2 regions of the Qipengyuania sp. L-5Y genome follow, and region 2 is predicted to be linked to the other one. Evidence: predicted binding sites of a transcription regulator. Region 2 holds the regulator's gene; the other holds the start of a gene.

Region 1 (9,778 bases), on a different contig from region 2:
AATTTGACCTGTATCGAATAGCGGGGCCGCGGATGCATCGAGCATTCGCGGCCCAGTTCGTTTGGCGCTCGACTTGCCATGCCCTGCTTGCAATAAGGCAGGGACAAAGAGGGAAGGGGACGTCGCCTTGGATTTCATAAGCATCCTGTCGATCTTCGTGCTGGCATGCTTCGTCGGCTATTACGTCGTCTGGTCGGTCACGCCCGCGCTGCACACGCCGCTTATGGCGGTGACCAACGCGATCTCTTCGGTCATTATCGTCGGTGCGTTGATCGCGGCGGCGGCGGCCGACGTGCCGGGCGCGAAATGGCTGGGGCTGCTCGGCATCGTACTCGCCAGCGTCAATATCTTCGGCGGCTTCGCGGTGACGGCGCGGATGCTGGCGATGTACAAGAAGAAGGAGAAGAAGTGATGCGCCATCTTCTCCTAGCCGCACCCTTCGCGCTGCTCGCGACCCCGGCGGCGGCCTCGACCGGCGAGCCGGTAAACCCCTGGGTGGCGCTCGCTTACCTCATCTCGGGTGTGTTCTTCATCCTCGCCCTGCGCGGCTTGTCGTCGCCCGCAACGAGCCGGACAGGCAATCGCTTTGGCATGGTCGGGATGCTGATCGCGGTGGTGACGACGCTGGTGACGCATTTTCCTGTTGATTGGAATTCCGGATGCCCCGACGAACTTCAGATTGTTCAGGGTGGCGATAGCACCTTAGCTGTGCTGTGTGACGGTCCGATCGCGCTTGACTGGGCTTCCTTCGGTGAGATCCTGATCGCCATCGCTATCGGCGCAATCATCGGCATCGCCATCGCCCGCCGCATCGCCATGACCGCGATGCCCGAGCTAGTTGCAGCGTTCCACTCGCTCGTCGGTCTTGCCGCGGTGCTGGTCGGCTGGGCGGCCTACCTCAATCCGGGTGCATTCGGCTTGCTGATCGACACCGGCATCGGAGCGGTGAGCAAAGTCGAGATGGGCCTCGGCATTGCCATCGGGGCGATCACATTTTCCGGCTCGGTGATCGCCTTCCTCAAGCTCAGCGGCAAGATGAGTGGATCGCCGATCCTGTTGCCAGCACGCCATGTCATCAATCTCGGCGTACTCGCGGCGATCATCGTGCTCACCGCGCTCTTCGCCGTGGCCAGCCCTGCCGAAACCCTACCGTTGATCGTCGGGCTGACGGTCCTCGCCTTCGTCATCGGATTCCTGCTGATCATCCCCATCGGCGGGGCGGACATGCCGGTCGTGGTCTCGATGCTGAACAGCTATTCGGGCTGGGCGGCAGCGGCGATGGGCTTTACGCTCGGCAATACGGCGATGATCATCACCGGCGCGCTGGTCGGCTCTTCGGGCGCGATCCTCAGCTACATCATGTGCCGCGCGATGAACCGCAGCTTCATTTCGGTGATCGCGGGCGGCTTCGGAGCGGACGACAGCGGCGCCGGCGGCGGCGAGGCTAAGGAGCAGCGCCCCTACAAGCAGGGCAGCGCGGCGGATGCTGCCTTCATGCTCGAACAGGCGGAAAAGGTCATCATCATCCCCGGTTATGGCATGGCGGTGGCGCAGGCGCAGCATGCCTTGCGCGAAATGGCCGACGTCCTCGAGGAAAAGGGCGTGGAGGTGAAATACGCCATCCACCCCGTCGCCGGACGCATGCCGGGGCATATGAACGTGCTGCTCGCCGAAGCGCAGGTGCCCTACGAGAACGTGTTCGAGCTGGAGGACATCAACTCCGAATTCGCACAGGCCGACGTCGCCTTCATCATCGGGGCCAACGACGTGGTCAATCCGGCGGCCAAGACCGACAAGTCTTCGCCCATCTATGGCATGCCTGTGTTCGACGTGGACAAGGCCAAGCAGGTCTTCTTCATCAAGCGGTCGATGGGTGGCGTGGGCTATGCCGGGGTCGATAACGATGTGTTCTACATGGACCAGACGATGATGCTGCTGTCCGATGCCAAGAAGATGGTCGAAGAAATCGTGAAGGCGCTCGACTGACATGAAACGGGTCGCGATTATTCTTGCCGTTCTGGTCATCGCCGGGCTGATCCTGTGGGCCACCGTTGGCGGCGGCTTCCAGGGCTCGGTGGAAGACAGGCTCGAGGATGAAATGGTGGCTGCCGGACTGCCCCAGCCCATGGCAGAGTGCATGGCAGGCCGCATGGCGGACCGGCTTTCGATCGGCCAGCTGCGCAAGCTCGAAAGCCTCCGGCCCGAGGAAGGCGAAGCGGATATTCCGCTGAACATCGCCGAGTTTCTCGAGCGGGTACGCCGCGTGGACGACCCCGAAGTGCTGGAAGTTTCCGCCACGTCCGCTGCCATATGCGCTTTCGGGGCCGGCTGAGACGCTTGCAATCGTTCGACCTTGCGCCACAATGCGTTGCAAGGGAGAGACTCATGACCATCAGACTGCCGCTTGCCGCTGCATTGCTCGCTTGTGCAATGCCCGCATTCGCCGCGACACATAATGTCGCCCCGGGCGAAGACGCTCAGAAGGCCTTGCAGGAGGCGCTCATCCTTGCAGAGCCCGGTGACGAGATCGTCCTTGCGGCGGGCCGCTATACCGTCACCGATGGCCTCAGCCTCGATGTCGACAATGTCACCGTCCGCGGTGCGGGAATGGACGGCACGGTCCTCGATTTCACCGGCCAGCAGGGTTCGGGCGAAGGGCTGCTGGTCACCAGCGACAACGTAACCCTGCGCGATTTCGCGCTGGAAAACCCCAAGGGCGACGGTATCAAGTCCAAGGGCGCCGACAATATCGTCTATCACCGCATCCGCGTCACATGGACGCGCGGCCCGCACGCGGAAAACGGGGCCTACGGGATTTATCCCGTCGAAAGCACCGGGGTGTTGATCGACGGCGTGAAGGTCACCGGGGCATCCGATGCCGGCATCTATGTGGGCCAATCGAACGGCATCACGGTGCGCAATTCGATCGCCGAGGCGAATGTGGCCGGGATCGAGATCGAGAACAGCCGCAATGCCCTGGTCGAACATAACGTCGCGACGCGCAACACCGGCGGCATTCTGGTGTTCGATCTGCCGGCGCTACCGGTCATGGGCGGCGGCAATGTGATCGTGGCGAACAATCTCGTGGTCGCGAACGACACGCCCAATTTTGCCCCTCCCGGCAACATCGTCGCGAGCGTGCGCCGGGGCACCGGCATCCTGATCATGGCCAATGACAAGGTCCTTATCGAGAACAACATCCTTTCGAGAAATCCGACGGCTCCGATCATGGTCATCGCTTACACCCAGAGCTTCGACGACGAGCGGTACAACCCGCTTCCGCGCGACGTCGTGATCGGCGAAAACCTCTATGACGGCGGCGGTTACGATCCTCAGCTCGACGGGGCGGAGATGTTGCTCGGCGCGTTCGGGGGCGAGTTGCCGCCGGTGCTATGGGATGGGCTTGGCTCCGTGACCGCGGTCGAGGATACCTCCGGCTGGAGCCTCAATCTCACCGAAGTGGGCAAGGGGCTCGATGCGGCGAAGCCCGGGCCGTTGACCGTTGCGGCGCCGACTGGCGAATTCGACAGAAACGGCATTGGCGCGCCCGCCGAACTGGACGACCGGCTGGGGGCATGAAACCGGCTGTCGCCCTGCTCGCCAGCGCATGCCTCACGCTGGCCGGGTCCGTTGCGGTGCGGGCGGAACTTCTCCATCCGGCAAACTCGCGCGCACAGGTGAACGATGCGGCGGTGCTGCAGGGTTTGCCGCAGAACTTGTCCGACTTCGGCTTCTTCGAAAACCAGACTGAACAGGAACCGGGGCAGGGGGTCACGCCTTACCGGCTCAATACACCCCTCTATTCGGACGGCGCCGAAAAACTGCGTTTCGTCTATCTGCCCGATGGCGCAGCGATGAAGGCGCAAGGCGAAGGACTGGTCGACATTCCCGTAGGAGGGGCGCTGATCAAGACTTTCGCATTCGATCAGGATGGCGGGCGCCGCCTGATCGAAACGCGTGTGCTGCTGCATCGCGCGGATGGCTGGCTGGCACTGCCTTACGTCTGGAATGACGAACAGACCGAGGCGCGGCTGGCCATTGCAGGCGCGCGTGTCGATGTCACGACACTGGGCGGGGAGGCTATCAGCTACCGCGTTCCGAACAAGAACCAGTGCAAGGAATGCCATGGCCTCGGCGGTGCGGTTACTCCGATTGGACCTAAGGCGCGAAACCTGTCGCGCGAATGGCTCGGCAAAATGGTCGCCTCGGCCTATCTCGATGCGGTCCCGGATGGATCGGACCAGTTGCCGATCTGGGAATTGCGCCAGAGTGCGGATCTGGCCGATGCCGCGCGTGGCTATCTGGACGTCAATTGCGCGCATTGCCATCAGCCCGATGCGACAGCTTCCAACAGCGGGCTGGACCTGCGTTGGGAACAGAAGTCACCGGATGCGATCGGGATCGGCAAACGCCCGGTTGCCGCCGGTCGCGGGGCTGGCGGCCACATGTTCGATATCGTGCCGGGTTCGCCCGACACATCCATCCTGACCTATCGCATGGCCAGCGCCGAGCCCGGTGTTGCGATGCCCGAGCTTGGCAAATCCACAGTCGATGACGACGGGCTGGATATAGTACGACGCTGGATCGCACGGATGACACCGTGACGTTCGCACGCTCGTCTGCTGGCGGGAATACCTCGTTTTGGGCCTTCTTGGACACACTGGCGCAGAAGCATCGAAAAGCGATGGAACCGCCTCTGGCGCAACCCGTTCTAACCCCCTGATACGTGGGCAAACTGCGATCAGGTTGATTTCAGGGCGGAAAAGGACGGACGGTTGCGGAAACTCGGCATTATCGGGGGCATGAGTTGGATTTCCACTCGGGCATATTACGAACGGATCAATAAAATCGTGCAGAAGAAGGCGCCGCCGATGGCGAGCCCTCCGATGCTGATCGAAAGTCTGGACTATGCGCCAATCGCGGCGGCCAAGAACGCCGACGATTGGGACAGCATCGCTTCGACGCTGGTAGAATCTGCCCGGCGGCTGGAAGCTGGCGGAGCCGAAGGGCTCGTCATGGCAGCCAATACGATGCACAAGGTCTATGATCGCCTGACCGAAGCCGTCTCCATTCCGGTGCTCCACATCGCCGATTGCGTTGGCAAGGCGATGGAGGAAGACGACTGCAAGAACGCCGCGCTTCTGGGTACCCGTTTCGTGATGACGGAAAGCTTCTATCGCCAGCGTCTCGTTTCGCATGGCGTGGACCTGCTCGCGCCCGATCAGGGTGATGTCGAACTCGTCGACGGGATCATTTACAAGGAACTCATGCTCGGCCGGGTCACACGCGATGCCGAACGCGCGCTCAAGACCATCATTACGATGAAGGAAAAAGAAGGGGCGGAAGCCATCGTGCTCGCCTGCACCGAACTCGAACTCGTCGTCGATACCGACGCCAACGTGCTCCCGGTCTACAATTCCACCGATATTCACTGCCGGGCTGCGGCGGATTGGATTCTGTCCTGACCTGATCCGGACGACGAACCCGGCCTCTGCGCCGCACAACCTGCCGAAAATCCGCCGGGTTCGCTTTTCGTTCACGTTGTCGCCCCCCTGCCGCTGACCTAAGCGTCGCCGCGCATGCACACAGCACCCTACGCATCCGATCCCGCCGCAAGTCGCGGGCGCGAGTTTCCCGAGGAACGAGCAGGTTCGCGCGGCCCCCGCAGCGAATTCCAGCGTGACCGCGACCGGATTGTCCATTCCATCGCATTCCGGCGCCTGCGATCGAAGACGCAGGTCTTCATCGCACCGGATGGTGACCACTACCGCACGCGCCTGACACACAGTCTGGAAGTGGCCCAGGTCGGTCGGGTAATCGCACGCGAACTGGGCCTTAACGAAGATCTGACGGAGGCGCTTTGTCTCGGGCATGATATCGGACATCCGCCTTTCGGACATGCAGGCGAAAAAGCGCTCGAACAGGCAATGGTCCATGCGGGCGGCTATGATCACAATGCTCAGGGCCTGCGCACCCTGGCCCGGCTCGAAGGTCCCTATTGCGACCACGATGGCTTGAACCTGACGTGGGAAACGCTTGAAGGTCTGGCCAAGCACAACGGCCCCGTGGCGGCTCCCAGCTGGGCGCTTGCTGAAATCGATCAGGCGTTTTCCCTCGAACTGTCGACCTGGCCCTCGCTCGAAGCGCAGGTCGCCGCTGTTGCGGACGATATCGCCTATGACAATCACGACATAGACGATGGTCTGCGCGCAGGTTTCCTCTCGCTCGACGATCTGCTCTCGCTCGACTGGCTTGCCGATCAATGGCGCGAAGTCGAACGGCGGTTTCCTCACGCCCCGCGCGATCGCCAGCAGCGCGAGCTCGTCAGGACGCAGATCGGGTTGATGGTAAACGACGTGATCACGCAAACCCGCGCGCAGACCAGCGGGATCATGAGCGTCGACGAAGTGCGCACAGCAGGGCGCCAACTGGCCACTTTCACTCCGGCGATGCGCGAGCACGAGCGTAGGCTCAAGCGGTTCATGTACGATCGGCTGTATTATCACGATGAACAGATCGCGACGGCTGAACATGCCCGGGACGTCATTGCCCGCCTGTTCGCAGCCTACCATCAGGATGAAACCAATCTGCCTTCACCGTGGCTTGCATCGCTGCCGAAACAGGAACCGGAGCGCAGCCGCCATATCGCCGATTTCATCGCGGGTATGACCGATCGTTATGCCATCGATCAGTGTCGGCGCATTTACGGTCGTGCCCCTGAGGGACTGAGCAATGTCTGATACGATCCGCATCGCGTTGATCGGCGCAACGGGGCTGATCGGCACGACGGTTATCGGTCAGTGCATCGGGCGCGAGGACGTTCGCCTGACGGGCATTGCGCGGCGCGAAATGAAGTTGCCTCGCGGTATTCGGATGGAACTTTTCGTCGCTGAACCTGCCAAGTGGGGCGAAGTAATCGAGGCGATACGGCCCACGGCTCTGATTTGTGCGCTGGGTACGACGTGGAAGAAAGCTGGCGAGGAAGAAGCGGCGTTCCGCGCCGTCGATCATGATCTGGTTCTGGAAACCGCGCAGGCTGCCAGGAAACTGGATGTAGAACGTTTCGTCCATGTCAGCTCTGCAGGCGCGGATCCAATGTCGAGCAAGTTCTATCTGAAAGTGAAGGGTGAGGTCGAGCGGGAACTGACCAAGATGCGCTTCGGCCGGTTGGACATACTGCGGCCCGGCCTTCTGATCGGAAAGCGCGAGGGCGATCGCCGTCCAGCGGAACGGTTTGGTATCGCGGCGGCGCCTTTGGGCAACCTCCTGCTGCACGGCAGCTACCGCCGGTTCCGCGCAATAAGGGCCGACAGTGTCGCCCAGGCTGCGCTTGCGCTTGCCAAACGGGCGGCGAGGGGCCGGTTCGTCCATGACAATGACGGCATACTGCGCGCAGCGAAGACGTTACCGCAGATCGAACACGACGCGACTTAGAGCCTAAGGAGATCCGGCATGTGGGATACGGTTTTCAGCACTGCGAACCTGCTCGCCATGGCCATGTGGGCCGGATTGATACTGCTTCCGCGCTGGCCGGCATTGCTGGCTGCTGTCCTTTACGCAGGGGTCGGCCTGTTGAGCTTTGCGTATCTCGTCGGGCTCGTGGGCATCCTTACTGAAACGTTCGATCCGGGTGGCTCAAGCGGCTCGGCCAGCTTTTCGACGATCGAAGGCGTACGCGCGATTTTTGCCAGCGATGGAGGTGTGACCATCGGGTGGATACATTACCTCGCCTTCGACCTCTTCGCCGGCTTGTGGATCGCGCGCGATGCCGACGCGAAGAACTTCTCCCGGCTTGTCCAGGCACCGATCCTGGTGGCCACCTTCATGGCCGGGCCGGTTGGACTGTTTCTATGGCTCGTAATTCGGGAAAAACGCGCCCGGTCAGCCGGTCGCTGGAAGTGACGCGAAACAGGTTGCACGAAGCAACCGAGATGGCATGATGCTGCAAAAGCTGTCAAAAGCGGAGAGGCTTCATGACTGAAACGCAAAAGCTCACATTCGATGAGCTCATCCACCACTGGGCGCTTGAAAAACCGGATCAGGTTGCGCTCGAACAGGATGGCGATGCGCTGACCTTTTCTCAGCTCGAGGAGCGCTCGCGCAGAATTGTTTCCATGCTGCGAACGCACGGGCTGGCCAAGGGCGACAGGATTGCCTGGCTGGGCAAGAATGCGCGCCATTATTTCGAACTGTTCTATTCGGCTGCGCGCATGGGCGTGGTCATGGTCCCGATCGGCTGGCGACTGGCTGCACCGGAGATCGCCTATATCATCGAAGACACCGGGGCGCGGCTGCTGTTTACCGGGGAAGGGTTCGATGATCTTGCTGCCCTGGCTTGCAGCCAGATGGAAAGCCCACCCCAAGTAATCGATACGCGCGGTGCGCAGGCCGAAATTGCTTCTGCACCCGCCGACGATTTTATAGGGGCCGGGCCTCAGGACGCAGTCCTCCAGCTCTACACGTCTGGCACCACAGGGAATCCCAAGGGCGCGGTCCTGACGAATGCCAATCTCTTTTCGCTACGCCAGCCGGCGGAAGAGGCGGCCCAACCATGGTCGAGCTGGGATGATGATGAAGCAATCCTCATCTGCATGCCATGCGCGCACATCGGCGGAACCGGTTTGGGGATCATGGCGCTGGCTGCCGGCATACGCGGAATTGTGCAGGCCGAATTCACACCCGATGGCGTGCTGGACGGATTCGAACAGGGGATCACCCGGCTCTTCATCGTCCCGGCCGCGTTGCAGATGGTCGTTCACCATCCGCGCGCGAGGAATACCGATATGTCGGGGGTCAAATACGTCATGTATGGCGCTGCACCGATCCCCCTCGATCTTCTACGCGAAGCCGTCCAGACCATTCCGGATGCGGGCTTTCTGCAATGCTATGGCATGACGGAAACAACCGGCACGATCGCGATGCTGCCACCGGAGGACCATTGTCTCGAAGGCAACGAGCGCATGAAATCGGCGGGCAGGGCGGTTCCGGGCGCAGAGCTCAAGGTGGTGGGTGACGACGGCGAGGAACTACCCATCGGCGAGGTGGGCGAGCTGATCTGCAAAAGCCCCTCGAACATGGCTGGCTACTGGAACCTTCCAGACGCGACGACGGCGGCGCTCAAGGACGGCTGGATGCATACAGGGGATGCCGCCTATATGGACCGGGATGGCTATGTGTACATTCAGGACCGCATGAAGGACATGATCATATCGGGCGGCGAGAACGTCTATCCGGCGCAGGTGGAAAGCGCGATCTACGGTCATCCGGCGGTGGGAGAGGTTGCGGTGATCGGCGTACCCGACGAAACCTGGGGCGAAGCGGTCAAGGCCTGTGTGGTGCCAAAGCCGGGCCAGGTGCTGGATCCCGACGACGTCATTGCCTTCACGCGCGAGCGGCTGGCCGGTTTCAAGGTGCCCAAGACGGTGGATCTCATTCCGGAAATGCCGCGCAACGCCAGCGGCAAGATCCTGCGGCGCGAGCTGCGGGCCCCTTACTGGCAAGGGCGGGACAGGCAGGTCAATTGAAACGTCATGCACCCGCTACGGCCCGCAATTCGGGACCGATTGCCAACGTGCTGGCGCAGGAACTACCCGCCAGCGGACTGGTCCTCGAAATCGCCAGCGGCACGGGCGAACACGCCCTGTTCATGGCCAGCCGCTTTCCCGAACTGACCTGGCAGCCGAGCGATTTCGATCAGGAAGCGGTGGAGTCGATCGACGCGTGGGCCAGCGAAGCAAAGCTCGCCAACCTGCGGCCCGCAATCCAACTCGACGCATCC
Region 2 (9,778 bases):
GGATAGCCGCGATGGAGCAGGACCCCTTCTTCGCCATCGATATAGGTCAGCGCGCTTTCGCAGCTTGCCGTCGACTTGTAGCCGGGATCGTAAGTGAACTTGCCCGTCGTTCCGTAAAGCTTGCGGATATCGACCACATCCGGGCCAACACTGCCCTGCAGCACGGGAAATTCCTGGGTTTGTCCACCCAGATCAAGAGTTGCCTGCTTATCGGCCACGCGTGTCTCCTCAGTCGTTCTCTTCGGTGCCTGTGGGCGAGGCCTGCGCGTCTATGCGAAGCAGCGACTCTTCCTTGCCCAACAGGACCAGCACATCGAAAATGCCGGGGGACGTGGTAGTCCCCGTCAGCGCTGCGCGCATGGGCTGCGCGAGCTTGCCAAGGCCCAGTTCGAGCTTCTCAGCATACGATTTCGTAGTGGCTTCCAGAGCCTCGCTTGTCCAGTCATTTTGCACATGCAGCATTTCCGACAATCCGGCGAGGCGCTGGCGCGCTTCATCGTCCAACAGGCCAGTGGCTTTGTCGGTCATTTCCAATGGCCGTTCCGCAAACAGAAACGCCGCGCCCTCAACCAGTTCGTTGATCGATTTCGCACGCGTCTTGAGGACCGGCATGGCCTGGGTCAGAAGATCGAGATCGGCCTGCCTGTCCATTCTCGCAGCCACGATTTTAGCAAGGCGCGCGTCGTCCGCCTCACGGATATAATGGCCGTTGAGGTTCTGGAGCTTCTTGATGTCAAAGCGCGCCGGGCCTTTGCCTACGCCGTCGAGATCGAAAAGTTCTATCGCTTCCGACTTGGTGATTTCTTCACGGTCGCCATGTCCCCAGCCGAGGCGAAGGAGATAATTGAACAGCGCTTCGGGAAGGACACCTTCTTCGTCCCGATAGCCTTCGACGCCGACAGCACCGTGGCGCTTGGACATCTTCGCACCGTCGGGCCCGTGGATCAGCGGAACATGACCATAGACCGGATCGGGCCAACCGCCCTCGATTTCATCCATGGCGCGGATGATCGGCAACTGGCGGAATGCGTTATTGAGATGATCGTCGCCGCGGATCACATGGGTTACACCCATGTCGTGATCATCCACCACAACGGCGAGCATATAGGTCGGGGTCCCGTCGGCACGCAGCAGGACATAGTCGTCGATCTCGGCATTCTTGACCGTAACCTCGCCCTGAACCGCGTCGTGGATCGTGGTTTCCCCGTCGGTCGGAACCTTCAGGCGGACGACGAACGGCGCGCCGTCCGGCGCCTCGCTTTCGCTGCGGTCACGCCAGCGGCGATCATACCGCATGGGCTGCTTGTTTGCCCGCTGTTCGGCTCGCATTTGCTCCAGCTCTTCGGGAGTGGCGAAGCACTTATAGGCGTGGCCGGCTTCCAGCAGTTTGTGGGCAACTTCGGCATGGCGTTCGGCCCGATCGGACTGGAATACGGGGGCATCGTCGAAGTTGAGACCAAGCCAGTCCAGGCCTTCGATAATCTTGTCGATAGCGTCTTGGGTGCTGCGTTTCTGGTCGGTATCCTCGATCCGCAGAAGCGTGCGGCCGCCGTGATGGCGCGCATAGAGCCAGTTGAACAGTGCCGTCCGCGCACCTCCGATATGCAAATAACCGGTAGGAGAGGGAGCGAAGCGGGTGACGACCGGGGAATCCTTGCGGTCACTATCGCTTGCCATTTTCTCTCATTTCCTTTCAAACACTTGCATGGCGAGGCAGGGGACGCCTTCAATACCTATGGGGGATGCGGGCGATACGGCCCACGAGACAGTGCCGCGCACTTGGCGTACGCACGGTGTCTTGTCCAGTTCCGCGCACAAGTTTGAAGCGTTTCTGGAGGCCGCCGAGTTCGACCGCGGGCCCTGGCTTACCGTTGCGTTCGGGTGCGGGATCGGACTGTGGTTCTATCTTGCCGCACCGTGGCAGTGGGTCGCGATGATTTCAGCATTCTTGGGAATGGCTGTTCTCTCGTGGGCGGGTTGGCGCCATCAGCCCGGCCGCGCATTCACTCTTGCCGCAGTTATTTCATTGGCTCTGGCCGTTGCTGCAGGCGCGTCGGTCGTGTGGGCCCGATCGGCGATGGTGGGCGCAGAACCGATTGCCTATCCACGTTTCGAGCGGATCGATGGGCGGGTCCTGAGCCGGGAAGAGCAGCCGGCCGAAGACAGGGTTAGGCTGGTCCTGGCCGCGCGCGACGGCGAGACGGGAAAAGCGCACGCATATCGGGTCAATGTGCCGCTGTCTGCGGACAGCCCGGAATTGCGAGAAGGTGCCAGGGTCAGGCTGTCGGCACGCCTCATGCCTCCGTCACCGCCGATCGTTCCCGGTGCGTACAACTTCGCCAGACGAGCCTGGTTCGATGGGCTTGCCGCAACTGGATCGGCTGTCGGCGATGTTGAGATCATCGAGCCGCCTGGCGCATCCCGACTGTCCATAGCATCCGCTCAGAGACAGCTCTCGCGATATGTTCGAGCCAATCTCGAAGGAACGTCAGGCGCCATCGCAGCTACCCTGGCGAGCGGCGACCGCGGAGCCATTCCCGAAGCGGACGAAGAGGCGATGCGAGATTCCGGGCTGACCCATTTGCTGTCTATCAGCGGCCTTCACGTGAGCGCGATCATAGCTGCGACCTATTTCCTGGTTCTGAAGCTGTTGGCCTTCTGGCCTTGGCTGACGCTGCGCATCCGGCTGCCGCTGGTGGCCGCCGGGGCATCGGCTATCGCTGGTATTGGCTATACACTGCTTACCGGCGCCGAAGTGCCGACCGTGCGTAGCTGTATCGGAGCTCTGCTCGTACTCGTCGCTTTGGCTGTAGGACGAGAACCACTGTCCATGCGGATGATCGCCGTCGCGGCGGGAGTCGTGCTCGCGTTGTGGCCGGAATCGCTCGTCGGGCCGAGTTTCCAGATGAGTTTTGCGGCAGTCATCGCCATCGTATCGCTCCACAATGTGCGTGCGGTACGGGACTTTCTCGCACCGCGACAGGAGAGCTGGCTGCGTCGCATGTCGAGACGGGCGGCAATGCTGTTCCTGACCGGACTGGTCATCGAGTTGGCCTTGATGCCAATCGTCTTATTCCATTTCCATCGCGCCGGCGTTTATGGAGCGGCGGCCAATCTGATCGCCATTCCGCTGGTCACATTCATATCGATGCCGCTGGTGGCGCTTGCTTTGGCGCTCGATCTGATCGGAGCGGGCGCGCCGGCGTGGTGGCTGGTGGGCAAGTCGCTCGACCTGCTGCTGGCCATTGCCCATTTCTTCGCCGAGCAGCCGGGGTCGGTCAAACTTGCGCCGCGTATCGGCATGGGAGCGATAGGGTTATACGTGGGCGGGGCGCTCTGGCTGGCGTTATGGCACGGCAGGGCGCGCCTGCTGGGTTTTGGGCCAATTATCGCCTCTGCCGTGCTGATGATCACCGCCCCGATACCCGATATCCTCATTACGCGTGACGGACGCGACATAGGCGTTGCCAACGAGGCCGAACGGTTGCTGGTTCTGCACGATCGTGAAGGCGGATATGCTCAGGACAATCTGCTCGAACTGGCCGGTACGGATCAGATCCCTATCGAGATTGCCGACTGGCTGCGCAGCCGGTGCAGCGACCAGTTTTGCGTCTTCTCCCTAGAACGGGGTGGGCGACCCTGGTCCGTCCTCGTCGCCCGCAATAGAGATCTCGTGGAAGAGCGGGCACTGGCCGCGGCTTGCATGCGGGCCGACATCGTCATTGCCGACCGGTATCTGCCGTACAGTTGTCGGCCGCGCTGGCTCAAAGCGGACAGAAGATTTCTCGACCGGGAAGGGGGCGCTTCGATCTACCTGGCAGATCAACGGATCGATACGGTCGCCCAGGATCAGGGCGAGCATGGATGGTGGCGCGCGCCGCGTGAGTAGGCGCGCGCCAGCAAATCAGTGGTAGCGGCGGAGCAGGCCCGCCAGTTTTCCCTGAACCTGAACCCGGTGGGGTTCATAAACTTGCGCTTCGTATGCGCCGTTGGCCGGATCGAGCACGACGCGGCCTGCATCCTTGCGAAGGTATTTCAGGGTCGCTTCTTCGTTGTCGACCAGCGCCACGACAATCTCGCCATCGCGGGCCGTGTCCGTGCGTTTTACCAGAGCGAAGTCGCCATCGAAGATCCCGGCTTCGATCATGGAATCTCCGGAAACCTCCAAGGCATAATGTTCGCCCGGACCGAGCAGCGCGGCCGGCACGGGCATGCTGGACTGACCTTCGATCGCTTCGATCGGGGCGCCGGCGGCAATCCGCCCATGAAGCGGAACATCGATGATATCGTTGGCCGGTTCGGGCGCCACCGCCTTTGCCGGGATAGCAGCCGATACGGCATCATTTGCCGCCACCGGAGCGGGCGACCCCATCACGGCATTTTCAGGAAGCTTGACTACTTCCAGCGCACGCGCCCGATTGGGGAGGCGCCGGATGAAGCCACGTTCTTCGAGCGCCGAGATCAGGCGGTGTACGCCCGACTTGCTCTTCAGATCGAGCGCTTCCTTCATTTCTTCGAAGCTGGGGGAAATGCCGGTGTCTTCCAGACGTTGCTGGATGAACCGGATCAATTCGTGCTGCTTGGCGGTCAGCATTGTGCGAACTCCGTATCGCGTGTTCACGAAAGCCGTGAACGAATGCGGAACAATTAAGCAACCAAAATTGCAAAGTCAAGCAATTCAGCCGTTCCTTGCGGAACAACCGTTCATGGTTCGATCCGGATCAGCACGCTGAGAAACCGCTGACGTTAAGCTTTTCGGACGGGCAGGGGAGACATGGACCACATGGACCACTGTCCAAGGGGATAAAAAGTCACCCCGCACCGAGGCCGAAATCGTGCCAGAACGCAGCGGGCTTGGTCTGGAGCTGATACCTTTAACCGGTCAGCAGCGTGTAGGACAGATCAGTTCCCGAGCAGCATGCGAGTTGCCGCTTCGACATCGCATTGGCGCATCAGGCTTTCGCCGACCAGGAAGCTGTTCACCCCGGCGTGTGACAAGCGCTGGCAGTCTTCGAACCGAGAAATGCCGCTTTCGCCGACCAGAAGCGAACCTTCAGGTGCCAGAGGCGCCAAGGCTTCGGTCGTGACGAGATCGGTCGAGAAGGTCCGCAGGTCCCGGTTGTTCACGCCAATGAGGCGCGACTGTAGCAATGCTGCACGTTCCATCTCTGCGTGATCATGGACTTCTACCAATACGTCCATGCCATATTCCACCGCGGCCCGTTCGATCTCCACCATCGCACCATCATCGAGTGCGGCGACTATGATCAGGATCGCATCAGCGCCGAGTGCGCGCGCTTCGGCCACCTGCCAAGTATCGACCATGAAATCCTTGCGCAGGACGGGCAATTCGCAGGCCGATCGCGCTTCGACCAGATAATCTTCGTGACCCTGAAAATACGGGGCGTCGGTGAGAACCGAAAGGCACGCAGCGCCCCCTGCAGCATAGGCGCGGGCATGGGCAGCGGGATGGAAATCTTCCCGGATCACGCCCTTCGAGGGTGAAGCCTTCTTGATTTCGGCGATGAGGCCGAAGCCGGACCGTTCCGCACGTTCGAGCGCAGAGCGGAAACCACGCGGGGCGGTCTGTTCGCGAGCGGAAGCGTCGAGATCGGCCAGCGACCGCATGCGCTTGCGTGCGGCCACTTCTTCTCTTTTGGTGGCGCAGATTTGTTCTAGCTTGTTCATATCAGGCGGCCATTGCGATCCAGCTTTCGAGCAAGGTCCTGGCTTTGCCGGAATCCAGTGCTTCGGCGGCGATTTCGGCGCCTTCCGTCCAGTCGTCTGTACGGTCGGCGACGATCATAGTGGCCGCGGCGTTGAAAAGTACCGCGTCGCGATAAGGTCCGGGTGTGCCCGCAAGCAGGGCTTCCAACGCGCGGGCATTGTGACGGGGATCGCCACCGCGAATAGCCTCGACCGGTGCGTGGGGCAGATTGGCATGTACCGCGAGCACCCGGCGCATCTCGAAATCGTTGCCCTGAACGTCAGCCAGTTCGTTGCCGCCGGCAAGGCTCAGTTCGTCCAGCCCTTCGTCGCCCGAGGCGATGAAAGTGCGGTCGGTGCCCAGCTTTGCCTTGGCTGCGGCATAGATGGGGACATAGGCCGGGCGCGCGATACCGATAAGCTGCCGCTTCACGCCGGCCGGATTCGAAAGCGGACCCATCAGATTGAAGATCGTACGAACGCCAAGCTTCTGGCGAATGGGCTGGATCCGTCCCATGGCCGGGTGGTGGTTCTTGGCGAAAAGGAAGCAGATCCCGAGTTCCGCCAACGTCTTCTCGGCACTTTTTCCTGCAGCTTCCATGTCGAGGCCTAGTACCTCGAGCGTATCGGCCGCGCCGGATTTGCTGCTGGCGGCCCGATTGCCGTGCTTGGCGACGGGCACGCCGCAAGCTGCGACGACGAGGCTGACAGCAGTCGAGACGTTGAGGGTGTGGTGTCCGTCACCCCCGGTTCCGCAGCAATCCACCGTGCCTTCGGGCGCGTCGACGGGAATGAGCCTTTGCCGCAGCGCGCGCGCAGCGCCGGCGATCTCGTCAGATGTTTCGCTGCGAGCGGACATATCGACCAGGAACCGTGCGATCGCATCGTCATCGGTTTCACCGTCGAGGATCCAGCCGAAAACCTCTTCGGCTTCCGCTTCCCCAAGATGTTGCTTTGCGTCGGGAAGCGTTTTCATGCCGGGACCTTGGCGGCGATGCCGCAGATTTCGAGGAAGTTGGCGAGCAGGGCGTGACCATGTTCGGTCGCGATACTTTCCGGGTGGAACTGGACCCCGTGAATGGGCAGATCGCGGTGGCGGAACCCCATGACGCTGCTGCCGTCGAGACCCGGTGTTTCGCTGGTGGCATTCACGTCCAGGCAGGCGGGAATGTCTTCGACCACGAGTGAATGATAGCGCGTTGCCCTGAACGGAGACGGCAGTCCGGCAAATACGCCAGTGGCATCGTGCGTGACGGGTGACGTCTTGCCGTGCATCAGCCCCCCGCGGACCACGCGTCCGCCGAAAAACTGGCCGATGGATTGATGGCCGAGGCACACACCGAGCAACGGCTTTCCGGCGTCTGCACATGCTGCCACCAGATCAAGGCTGACGCCGGCTTCATTGGGCGTGCAGGGGCCCGGCGATATGAGATAACCTGCGTGACCTGCCAACAGAGCTTCATCGGCAGTGACGGCGTCGTTACGCACGACTTCGACCTCAGCCCCCAGTTCCATCAGGTAATGGACCAGGTTGAAGGTAAAGCTGTCGTAATTGTCGATTACGAGGATTGATCGGCGGTCGGTCATTCGTGGCGTCAATGGAGGCGCGATGCGCGGCTTTCAAGCAAGGAAAGCTGCGGGATGCGAAACGTCGGCGTGACGTCAGGCTTTCTTGCCTGCCAGCTTGTCCGTCGCCTTAACCAAACCGTCGACGATCCCGGTTTCTCCCGCGCTGTGTCCGGCATCGTGAACGATCCAAAGGTCGGCTTCCGGCCAGGCCTTTTTCAACTCCCACGCGGAGACTGGCGGAGTGCAGATGTCGTGGCGGCCCTGGACGATGATACCGGGAATGCCGGCGAGCCTGTCGACGTTCGTCAACAACTGCGCCTCTTCGAGGAAGAAATCCTCGAGGAAGAACTTGGCACAGATGCGGGCAAAGGGAACGGCCTTGGAAGGATCGGCAAAACTGTCGAGCAGGGCGGGATCGGGAAGAAGTGTGGCGACGGTTCCTTCCCACAGCGACCATTCCCTTGCCGCGGCAAGGCGCGTGTCTTCGTCATCGCTGGTCAGACGCTTGTGATACGCCTTCACGAGGTCGCCGCGTTCGGCTTCTGGAATGAGGCCGGTGAAGTCGTCCCACTGTTCGGCCATTATTTCGCTGGCGCCGTAGGAATAGAGCCAGTCCTTTTCCTTTTGTCGGCCGAGGAACACACCGCGCAATACGAGCTCGCTTACCCGCTCGGGATATTTCTGGGCGTAGGCGAGGGCAAGGGTGGAGCCCCAGCTACCGCCGAAAGCCTGCCATTTTTCATGCCCGCACATTTCGCGCAGACGTTCGATATCTTCGACTATGCGCCAGGTATCGTTATTTTCGATTTCAGCGAAAGGAAGCGATTTGCCGCAGCCGCGCTGGTCGAACAGAAGCACGTCATAGAGTTCGGGGTCCCATTGGCGGCGATGGGCAGGCGACATCCCGCCACCCGGACCGCCGTGAAGGAAGACGGCCGGTTTTGCCCCCTTGGTGCCGACACGTTCCCAATAGAGCGAATGGCCTTCGCCGACATCGAGCATCCCGGTTTGATAGGGTTCGATCTCGGGATAGAGGGCGCAGCGCGTATCGGTCATTCGGAAGCTTTCTTTCTAACCACGACGATGGGTCCGATCGGGGCCCCGGTATCGAGCCGTTCCGTGGCGGGGTTCCAGAGCTGAGAAACATTCCCATCCAGATACAGCGCGTTCTTCACGTGCAGCTCGTCCTTGTAGAAACGGGCGAGCTTGCCGAACGAAATCGGCGCATTCGAGATCACGAAATGCGCGCGGCCTTCATCGTCCACGCCCACGGCGTTACGCACGAATTTAGACGGTCCGTCGCGCGTGATTTCCGGGTGAATCTTGCCATCGACGACCAGCATGGGGCCGGATTGCGTCCCGAATTGAGGACGCTCCGTCACATTTTCCAGAAACCAATCCGTGGCGCGCACGGCCCATTCGCCATCGGTGCCGTAGAAAACGCCGTTGGGGTTCATGTGGAAGTTGCCTTCGCCATCGGCGGTATTGAGCGGATGCAGCCGTTCCGAATCTTCCACGAAATACCCGATCGGTTCGCCGTCATCGTCGAACATGCCTGCATTCATGGCAAAGGCGACGGTCTGCGCATCGGCGGCCGCCGCGAAGTCGGTCAGGCTGCGATAGAACTTGCCGTCACGCCCAAGTGCCATGCTGATGCTGTGACGCGCCGGGACGGCAAGGCAATGCGTGACCGGCGTATCTTCGAAAATGATCGAACGGCAGGCGCTTTCGACCTGGCTTGCGAGCGTTTCGGTCGGGGTCGGATCTGGCGTGGGATCCACCCGCGCTTGGCCATCGATGCGCGCGCGGGCGACGGGTTCGCCTTCGGGCTGCGCTTCGCAAGCAGTCAATGCCAAGAGGGCGAGGGCGGCGATTGTAATTCTCATTGACCGAATCCGGGCTCCCTCGCGAGGCGTACGGCTTCCTTGGCCGCAGCGAGCAGGGCGCTCGCCTTCGCTTCGCATTCTTTCTGTTCATAGGCGGGATCGCTGTCGGCGACTATACCTGCGCCAGCCTGCACATGCATCATGCCGTCCTGCACCACGGCTGTCCGCAATACGATGCAGCTGTCCACCGAACCGTCAGGGGCGAAGTAGCCGACGCCACCAGCGTAGGGGCCGCGCGTCGCCGGTTCGAGTTCGGCGATGATCTCGCAGGCGCGGACCTTGGGCGCCCCGCTGACGGTGCCCGCAGGGAAGCCGGCGAACATTGCATCGATCGCATCCTTCGACGGATCGAGCCGCCCGGTGACATTGCTGACGATATGCATGACGTGGCTGTAGCGTTCGACAGTGAAACTCTCAGTCACGGTAACGGTCCCGGACGCGGCGACGCGGCCGACATCGTTGCGTCCGAGATCGAGCAGCATCAGATGTTCGGCGCGTTCCTTGGGATCGGCCAGCAGGTCCTGTTCGGCAAGCCGGTCTGCCGCAGAATTGGCGCCGCGCGGCCGTGTGCCGGCAATCGGCCGAATGGTGACCTCGCCATCGCGCACGCGCACGAG

Evidence for each region. Region 2 encodes LexA, which represses DNA repair genes until DNA is damaged. Its sites were predicted from a motif close to GTTCCNCNCTTGTTCT; they were not measured.
Region 1: AC13F2_RS12950 (deoxyguanosinetriphosphate triphosphohydrolase) is a predicted target of LexA. The motif match lies at 5,524-5,539, and genes of this name have one in related genera.

What each region holds. Positions count from the first base shown of each region.
Region 1 covers NZ_JBSXOM010000031.1:416,832-426,609, forward strand. The annotation lists gene AC13F2_RS12915 (fasciclin domain-containing protein) at 1-2, shown strand, start outside; gene AC13F2_RS12920 (NAD(P) transhydrogenase subunit alpha part 2) at 128-412, shown strand; gene AC13F2_RS12925 (NAD(P)(+) transhydrogenase (Re/Si-specific) subunit beta) at 412-1,986, shown strand; gene AC13F2_RS12930 (hypothetical protein) at 1,988-2,332, shown strand; gene AC13F2_RS12935 (parallel beta-helix domain-containing protein) at 2,386-3,579, shown strand; gene AC13F2_RS12940 (SO2930 family diheme c-type cytochrome) at 3,576-4,604, shown strand; gene AC13F2_RS12945 (aspartate/glutamate racemase family protein) at 4,776-5,465, shown strand; gene AC13F2_RS12950 (deoxyguanosinetriphosphate triphosphohydrolase) at 5,580-6,740, shown strand; gene AC13F2_RS12955 (NAD(P)H-binding protein) at 6,733-7,434, shown strand; gene AC13F2_RS12960 (ABA4-like family protein) at 7,453-7,902, shown strand; gene AC13F2_RS12965 (fatty acid--CoA ligase) at 7,974-9,524, shown strand; gene AC13F2_RS12970 (DUF938 domain-containing protein) at 9,521-9,778, shown strand, end outside.
Region 2 covers NZ_JBSXOM010000032.1:9,119-18,896, reverse strand. The annotation lists gene AC13F2_RS13725 (citrate synthase) at 1-218, opposite strand, end outside; gene gltX (glutamate--tRNA ligase) at 229-1,677, opposite strand; gene AC13F2_RS13715 (ComEC/Rec2 family competence protein) at 1,706-3,889, shown strand; gene lexA (transcriptional repressor LexA) at 3,905-4,594, opposite strand; gene trpC (indole-3-glycerol phosphate synthase TrpC) at 4,903-5,688, opposite strand; gene trpD (anthranilate phosphoribosyltransferase) at 5,690-6,682, opposite strand; gene AC13F2_RS13695 (anthranilate synthase component II) at 6,679-7,293, opposite strand; gene pip (prolyl aminopeptidase) at 7,369-8,331, opposite strand; gene AC13F2_RS13685 (phosphodiester glycosidase family protein) at 8,328-9,161, opposite strand; gene trpE (anthranilate synthase component I) at 9,158-9,778, opposite strand, start outside.